DNA from 2 places in the Gorillibacterium sp. sgz306347 genome. Region 2 is predicted to be linked to the other one. Evidence: predicted binding sites of a transcription regulator. Region 2 holds the regulator's gene; the other holds the start of a gene.
The links. The regulator Rex, encoded in region 2, represses fermentation and respiration genes when NADH is low (regulators of the CRP and FNR family bind a similar motif). The targets are predictions, from matches to a motif close to TTGTGAAATATTTCACAA.
Positions count from the first base shown of each region.

Region 1 (4,497 bases), on a different contig from region 2:
GCAAATCGACCCCGAGAACAAAACCGTCGTGCTGTCCCGCATCTTCGGTCTGGGCGGCAAGGACTTCTATGCCGACGATGCCGAAGCGTTCCTGGACGCCGCCATCGACGCCGCCGCCAAAGGCTACGCCGAGAAGCCGTTTGACTACCACGGCCACTATCCGGGCGAAGCGAAGGACGCGATCAAGGAAGTCATCGAACCGCTGCACGGCGAATCTTACAAAACCGGCCTGATCAACGTAACGCAGGACGAAGAAACCGGACGGCTGAAGGTCAAGCTGCCCCCGCTGCGCCAGCTGACGGTGAAACCGCACCGACTGGCGCCCGGACACGGCGCATGTCCCGGCTGCGGCGCCCTCTCCGCGCTGGAGCTGTTCTTCAAAGGCATCGAAGGCGACATCGTCGTCCTGTTCCAAACGGGCTGCGCTTATGTCGTAACGGCAAGCTATCCGTATTCGTCCCACAAACAAACCTTCGTGCACAACCTGTTCCAGAACGGGGCCGCTACGGTGGCAGGCGCGGTGGATGCATTCTACGAAATGAAGCGCCGCGGCGAAATCCAGGTTTCCGACGACGTCACCTTCATCATGGTATCCGGCGACGGCGGCATGGACATCGGCATGGGCGCGACGGTCGGGGCCGCGCTGCGCAATCATAAAATGATCATTCTCGAATACGACAACGAAGGCTACATGAACACCGGTTCCCAGCTGTCGTATTCCACCCCGATGGGCCACATGACCTCCACGTCGGGCGTCGGCAAAGCCCAAAAGGGCAAAAAAGGCCATCACAAAGACACCGCGCAAATTCTCGCGGCCTGCAACATTCCGTATGTCTTTACGGCGGCGGAAAGCAACGCCCAGGACCTGCTGCAAAAAGCGGCCAAAGCCCAGTGGTACGCCAACAATGTCGGCACGGCTTACGGCAAAATCCTGTGCGCCTGCCCGCTGAACTGGAAAACGGAAGACCCGAAGGGCACCGGCCTGGTCAAAGCGGCGGTCGATTCCTGCTTCTTCCCGCTCTATGAAATCGAGCAAGGGGTTACGAACATCACGTACAACCCGGAAGAAAAGGGCAAACGCGTTCCGGTGGTGGAATGGCTGAAGGGCATGGGCAAAACGAAGCACTTGCTGAAGGACGAAGCGATGCTGGCCGATTTCGAGGCGGAGGTCGAGCGCCGCTGGAACCGGCTGAAGGCGAAGCACGAAAACCCGGATCTGTAAAATAAGTCACGGTCATCGCAAAAAAGAAAGAAAAGCAAGGATGGGTCCCCGAGGCCGGCAGTTAGCGGCTGCCGGCCTCAAGTATGCCCATTGATAAACGTTCTCAGTCTAGTATACCTCGTTTTTCTTCTATTGGCGAGGATTTATGTGATTTTTTTCGCAATCTTTCAGCTGGTCAGAAAGGAAGGAGAATACGTACATGGAACAGCAACAAGCCTGCCAATGCGAGGGAGTCGCCCAGGCCGACGAGAAGCTGGAAAAGGTTCAGGCCGCCATCGAGAGCTTCAAATCGGTGAAAGGCGCTCTGATTCCGGTGCTTCACGAGGTTCAGGATATTTACGGCTACCTGCCGGAGGACGTGCTGAAGGTGGTATCCGCCGAGCTGGATATCCCGATGAGCGAAATCTACGGCGTCGCCTCGTTCTATCATTTCTTTTCCCTTACCCCCAAAGGCGAAAACATCATCCGCGTGTGCATGGGCACCGCGTGTTATATCAAAGGCGCGCAGGCGCTGCTGGACCGGCTGAGCACGGAGCTGAACGTGCCGGTGCAGGGAACGACGGAAGACAACAAATTTACGCTGGAAGCGACCCGCTGCCTGGGCGCCTGCGGTTTGGCCCCGGTCATGACCATCGGCGAGAAGGTATACGGCCGCCTGGTTCCCAACGACGTTCCGAAAATCCTGAAAGAGTACAATTGACGAGGCGTGCGCTCGGCGCATTTTAAACGGGAGGTAGTGGCATGAAGCTTTTGACAGATCTCGAAGCAATCCGAACCCTGACCCAGGGGAAGCTGGACAACCGGCAAATCACCGGTGCCGGAACGGATTCCATCCAGTTCCGGTCGGTCATGGTGTGCGGCGGGACGGGATGTACGTCCTCGGACTCGAACAAGATCATCGCGGCGCTGGAAAAGGAAATCGGCAATCACGGCATCGAAGAAAAGGTGGAAGTGGTGCGGACCGGCTGCTTCGGGCTGTGCGAGCTGGGACCGGTCGTGATCGTGTATCCCGAAGGCGTCTTTTACAGCCGGGTAGAGGTCGCGGATATTCCCGATCTGGTGGAGCAGCATTTGCTGAACGGCAAGCCGTATGAAAAGATCGTTTATGAAAAAACGAAAGTGGACGGCGAAATTCTGAATTTCGAAGAAACGGATTTCTATAAAAAGCAAGTCCGGATCGCCCTGCGCAACTGCGGCATCATCGACCCGGAAGTGATCGACGAATACATCGCCCGCGACGGCTACAAGGCGCTTGGCAAAGTGCTGATGACCATGAGCCGCCAGCAGGTTATCGAAACGATGAAGCAATCCGGCCTGCGCGGACGCGGCGGCGGCGGGTTTACGACCGGCCTGAAATGGGAGTTTGCCGCCAAGCAGGAGAAGAACCAGAAATTCGTCATCTGCAACGCCGACGAAGGCGACCCGGGCGCGTTTATGGACCGGTCGATCCTGGAGGGCGATCCGCATGCCGTCATCGAGGCAATGGCGATCGCCGGCTACGCCATCGGCTCGAACCAAGGCTTCATCTACGTGCGTGCGGAATATCCGATTGCCGTACAACGTTTTGTCAAAGCGTTGAAACAGGCTCGCGATTACGGCTTGCTTGGCGATAACGTGCTTGGCACCGGATTCAAGTTCGACATCGACGTGCGGCTTGGCGCGGGAGCGTTTGTCTGCGGCGAGGAAACGGCGCTGATGAACTCGATCGAAGGCCGCCGCGGGATGCCGAATCCGAAACCGCCGTTCCCGGCCGTGGAAGGGCTGTGGGGCCAGCCGACCATTATCAATAACGTGGAAACGCTTGCAAACGTGCCGCAAATCATTTTGAAGGGCTCGGAGTGGTACGCGGGCATCGGGACCGAGAAGTCGAAGGGCACGAAGGTTTTCGCGCTCGGCGGCAAAGTCGTCAACACCGGCCTGGTGGAAGTGCCGATGGGCATTACGCTGCGCGAGGTTATTTTTGAAATCGGCGGCGGCATCCCGAACGGCAAAAAGTTCAAAGCCGTGCAAACCGGCGGCCCGTCCGGCGGCTGTCTGACGGAGGAGCATCTGGACTGCACCATCGACTTCGATACGCTCACGAGCCTCGGCTCGATGATGGGCTCCGGCGGCATGATCGTCATGGACGAGGACACCTGCATGGTGGACGTCGCCCGCTTCTACCTGGACTTCACGCGCGACGAATCCTGCGGCAAATGTACCCCGTGCCGGATCGGCACCAAACGGCTGCTGGAAATTCTCGACAAGATCACGGAAGGCAAAGGAACGATCGAGGACCTGGATAACCTGGAGAACCTCTCCAACCAGATCCGGAATGCGTCTCTCTGCGCGCTCGGCCAAACCGCTCCGAACCCGGTTCTGTCGACCATCAAGCATTTCCGCGAAGAATACATGGCCCATATCGCCGACAAAAAATGCCCGGCGGGCGTCTGCAAATCGCTCATTTCCTATGAGATCGACGCCGATCTCTGCCGCGGCTGCAGCCTTTGCGCCCGGAAGTGCCCGAATAACGCGATTACGGGCAAGGTGAAGGAACCGTATGTCATCGACGCGGTCGCCTGCATCAAATGCGGCGTTTGCTTCGATGTCTGCAAGTTCAAAGCCGTAGCGATAGTCTGACAATAGGAGTGATCAAGTTGGAGACGATTAAAATCACGATTGACGGCATCGAGACGCAGGTGCCCAAAGGCACGACCGTTCTTGAAGCGGCCCGCGAGCTCGACATCCATATTCCTTCCCTGTGCTACATGAAGGGCGTCAACCATTCTTCCAGCTGCCGCGTTTGCGTGGTGGAGGTAGGCCCGAGGCTGATCGCTTCCTGCACGCTGAAAGCGGAGGAAGGGATGCGAATCCAGACCAACACGCGGAAGGTGCGCGAAGCCCGCAAGGCGACGGTCGAGCTTCTGCTGTCGGACCACGACCGCGAATGCCTGAGCTGCACCCGCAGCGGCAGCTGCGAGCTGCAGACGGTGTCGAACGACCTGAACATCCGCAGCGTCCGGTACGTCGGCGAAAAGTCGAGCCAGGAAAAGGACTATACGTCCCCGGCGATCGCCCGCGACGCGTCCAAATGTATTTTGTGCGGCCGCTGCGTCGGCGCCTGCGGCACGATGCAGACGGTGAACGCCATCGGCTTCGCGAAGCGCGGCTTCGACACGGTGATTTCCACGGCCTTCGGCCGTCCGCTGGACGAATCGACCTGCGTCAACTGCGGCCAGTGCATTATGGCCTGCCCGGTCGGCGCGCTCAGCGAGCATGAAAACATCAACGACGTC
Region 1 is NZ_JCAPET010000012.1:6,021-10,517, forward strand. Features, by position in the region: gene AC6I6H_RS08620 (thiamine pyrophosphate-dependent enzyme) at 1-1,222, shown strand, start outside; gene nuoE (NADH-quinone oxidoreductase subunit NuoE) at 1,422-1,922, shown strand; gene nuoF (NADH-quinone oxidoreductase subunit NuoF) at 1,964-3,841, shown strand; gene AC6I6H_RS08635 (NADH-dependent [FeFe] hydrogenase, group A6) at 3,850-4,497, shown strand, end outside.
Region 1: the regulator Rex is predicted to act here: its motif matches at 1,368-1,385, upstream of nuoE (NADH-quinone oxidoreductase subunit NuoE).

Region 2 (4,497 bases):
TCGGGCGGGCAGAGCCCGATGACGCCCCGCGTGAGACAGGCCCGCATGCCCGACAGCTCGACCGAGCGGGCCACTTCATCCATATGATCGTACATGTCGACGAACGTCGTCGTGCCCGATTTGAGCATTTCCACAATGGAAAGCAGGGTGCCTATTCTTACGTCGCCCGCCGTAAATTTCGCTTCGTTGGGCCACATTTTCTCTTCCAGCCAAACCTGGAGGGCCAGGTCGTCGCCTACGCCCCGAAGCAGCGACATCGCCGCATGTCCGTGGGTGTTGACTAGTCCGGGCATGTACAGCCGGCGGCTGCCGTCCACCACTTCGTCAAAGCCGGAGGCAAGCTGCTCCGGGGAAAGCTCGGGTCCGAGCCATTCAATTTTATCGTCTGCCACAATCATATTTCCGCGCAGTACGGGAGACTCCGCATCCGGAGTCAGAAAAATGCCGTTTTTGATCAACAATCGGGCCAAAGGGATCGTTTCCTTTCTGCTATCCGTTTTTCTAGAGCGTACAACGCCGGCGGGGCAAAAGCAAGGCTTCCGGACAAGAGTTGACGAAACCGTGGCGAAGGGGCGTCCTCATTGCGCGGCCCGCTCTCTTTATGATACCTTAACATAAGGAGCAACGGGGTCATATATAAACGGGAGGCTAAACCTACATGTTTCAGAAAAAGGGAGATACCGATTTTTTCAAGCTGCTGCTGGAATCCGCAGACAACACGCTCGTGGCGGCCAAAATGTTCCGCGAAGCAATGAGCGGCTCGAAGCCGCCGGTGGCTTACATCGACCAATTGAAGGATCTTGAACACAAGGGCGACAACATCACCCATATGATTTACCGCGGGTTAAATAAAGTGTTCATCACCCCTCTCGACCGGGAGGACATCATGGAACTGGCGAACAAAATGGACGATGTCATGGACTACATCGAAGAAACGATCGCCAAATTCGACTATCTGAACATCGAAGCCTCCGACGACTACATGCGAAAATTCGCCGAAGTGATTGTGAAGGCCTGCGAGCATATCGTCGAAGCGTTCCACCTGCTCTCCAAGAAGAAATACGATCAGATCTCCGAGCATACCGTGCAAATCAACAGCCTGGAGAACGAAGGCGACCGCCTCATGCGCGAGGGCATTCGCAAAATTTTCACCGAGCAAAAAGACCCCTACACGGATTTCAAAATCAAGGAGCTGTACGAGCGCCTGGAAAAAGCGACCGACGCCTGCGAAGGCGTCGCCAATATACTCGAAAGCATCATCCTGCGTTACGCCTGAGACGGCAGACGCGGATACACAAAACGCCGCGATCCCTTACGGATCGCGGCGTTTTCATTGGGAAGAAACGATTAATCCAGGTAATACGCCAGGCTCAGCAGCTCCGTCGTAAAATCGGCATAATGCACGCGCACGTTCGGAGTCACTTTAATGATGGAAGGCGCAAAATTGAGAATCGCTTCGACGCCGGCGGCAACAAGATCGTCTGCGACGCCCTGCGCTTCCGATCCGGGGACGGTGATGATGCCGACCCGGATGTTCTGCTGGCGCACCGTATCTTTCATTTCCTCGATAGGCTGGACCGTCAGGTGATTGATCTTCGTGCCGACAATTTCCGGAACGGCGTCGAACAGGGCGACAATGTGCATGTTGTCCTTCAGGTAGGCGTTGTAGTTGCTGAGCGCCTTCCCCAGGTTCCCGGCTCCGACCAAAGCGACGGCGATTTCCCGGTCCAGCTTCAGGATCTGACGTATTTTCTCAATCAGGTATTCGACGTCATAGCCAATGCCCTTTTTGCCGAAATCCCCAAAGTAGGCCAAATCCTTGCGAATTTGGGCGGGATTCAGATCCAGTCTGCGTCCCAGGTCCTGAGAGGAAACGGTCTGCACGCCATTGGCATGAAGCTCGCTTAAATAGCGCAGGTATACCGGCAGTCTGCGGACTACCGCTTCCGAGATTTTCTCCGTCGTCTTCATTCGTTAACCCCTTCCATCCATTGCGAAATTCTCGGCACCAGTTGCTTGGCATTCATATGCTCAATTTTGGGTCCCGGCAGCGAGTATAAGAAATGCTTTCCGTAATAGGTTTCCAGAATCCTTGTGTCGTACACGATCACAATGCCTTTGTCGCTTTCGCGGCGCACCAGCCGGCCGAAGCCCTGCTTGAAACGGATGACGGCCTGCGGCACGGAAAGCTTCATGAACGGATTCTGGTTTTTCTGTTTGATGCGGTCGCATTTGGCTTCCACCACCGGATGGTTCGGCGGCTGAAACGGCAGCCGGACGATCGCCAGGCAGCTCAGCGCTTCGCCGGGAATGTCGACCCCTTCCCAGAAGCTGCTCGTTCCAAGCAGAACGGTTTTGCCGTTCGCCTGAAAGAGCCGGACCAGCTTGCTTCGGCTTCCGCCGTCCATGCCCTGCCCCAATACCTGGATGCCGTCGGGCGTGAGCCGCTCGCGCAGCTCTCCGTGCACCTGCTTCAGCATCCGGTAGGAAGTGAACAGCACCAGCATGCGCCCTTTGGTTTCGCGCGCCACCTCGGCGAGCGATTCCACCAGCGCGGCCGTAAACTCGGCCTCGCCTTTCATTCCCTTCAGCACCGGGAAATCGCGCGGGATAACGACCAGCGCCTGCTCCCGGTAATTGAACGGCGAAGGCAGCTGCACCTCCCGGAGCCGGTTGTCCTCCGCCGCCTCCCGCAGCCCGAGCTGATCGATGGTGTAATCGAACGTTTTGCCGACCGACAGCGTGGCGGAGGTCAGCACGACGCTTTCCTTTTGATCAAAGAAATGCGCCTTCAGCATCGGGCTGACATCGATGGGAACGGACATGAGCTGCAGCGACTTCATTTTGTGCTGGTGGTTGCCTTCAATCCAGTAAACAAAGCCCGCATCGTTCTGGGCAACGAAAAAGCGCAGGTTGTCGCGCAGCCGGGCCAGCTCCTTGACGCCGCCCGAAAGGTTGGTGGCAAGGCTTTGCAGCTCCGACCGGTCCGGCTCCTCCTTGAGCGGCGCGAGCAGTTTGTCCAGCTGCTTCAGCAGCTTCGCCAGAAGCCGATCGAGGTCCTCGTGCGCTTCGGTCAGCTCCGCCCAGCCGGCCGGCTTGCGGTCGTCGGTCAGCCGGAATACCAGGGCGTTCTCTCCCGTATCGCCCGCACCTCCCGCCATCCGCTCGTACAGTCGCGACATCCAGTTGTCCCACCGCTCGCGGATGTCCGCAAACAGAGGATACATCTCGTCAATCGATTCGCAGAGCACGCCCGCTTTGTCGGCCGACAAATTGTCGTCGTGCACGATGCGCTGGCGAAGCAGAGGGAGCTGACCCAGCCGGCTGTCCTTGTAAAGCCAAGTGAGCCCGTTCACAAAAGCATGCCAGGAAACTTCCAGTCCAAGGTGCTTGGCGGCCACTTCTTCGAAATTGTGCGCTTCATCCACCACGAGCTGCTTGTAGCCCGGAAGAATCCGGTGCTCCGCCTTCATGTCGGTAAACAAAAGCGAATGGTTCGTGATGACCACATCCGCCTCGCCCGCATCGTAGCGGGCGCGATGATAGAAGCATTTTTTAAACCAGGGGCAGCTGCGGTTCTGGCAGGAATCCGCGTCGCTCATGACCGACCGCCAGAAATCGGCTCCCCGGCCTCCAAAGTGCAGCTCCTCGTCTTCACCGCGTTCGGTGAGGCTGAGCCAAACCAGCATTTGCGCCGCGGTGACCAGATCTTCCCGGCCGTTGTCAAACTCCTCGTACACGATCTTCTGCTCGAACTTGCGGAGGCACAGGTAATGGCTTCTACCCTTCAAGACCGCCGCCCGGAACGGGACGGGGAAAACTTCGTGCAAAAGAGGCAGGTCCCTTTGCCGCAGCTGCTCCTGCAGGTTGATCGTGTGCGTGCTGACGACCATTTTTTTGCTTTCACGAATGCCGTAATAGAGCGCCGGCAGCAGGTACCCGAGCGATTTCCCGGTTCCCGTACCCGCCTCGACCAGCAGGTGCTCTTCCCCCTCGAACGCGGCGGCAACCTCCGCGGACATGCGGTTCTGCGCCTCCCGCTCTTCATATGCAGGAAATTTGGCCTGCAGCTTCTTCTTGACGCCCTCGTGAAAAGCTTCAAAGGAATCGCCCAGCGTTTCACGGGCTTCCTTCTCGTCGCGCTCCCATTCCTCTTCGCCCCAGTCCTCCGCCTTCAAAGCGAATTGGCGGAAATGCTGCTGCGCTTCCGGCTCGGCGGCGACCGACTGCTCCTTCCGGGCGCATTGCTCGCGAAGGAACCAGCCGAGATCGGAGGAATCCTCCCGAAACAGCGCCTCAATGCGCTGGACCGTCAGAAGCGGGAGCTCCTGAAACCGGGACACGCACTTCAGCCAGAGCTCCGCGGTCGCTTCCGCGTCGGAATCCGCCTGATGAGGCCGGTCATGGGAGATGCCCAGCTCTTCCGTAACGTTGCCGAGGGAAAGACTGGACAAATCGGGGTAGCAGATGCGGAGCAGGTCCATTGTATCGAGAACC
Region 2 is NZ_JCAPET010000018.1:17,614-22,110, forward strand. Features, by position in the region: gene AC6I6H_RS11315 (amidohydrolase) at 1-476, opposite strand, end outside; gene AC6I6H_RS11320 (DUF47 domain-containing protein) at 659-1,276, shown strand; gene AC6I6H_RS11325 (redox-sensing transcriptional repressor Rex) at 1,348-1,971, opposite strand; gene dinG (ATP-dependent DNA helicase DinG) at 1,968-4,497, opposite strand, start outside.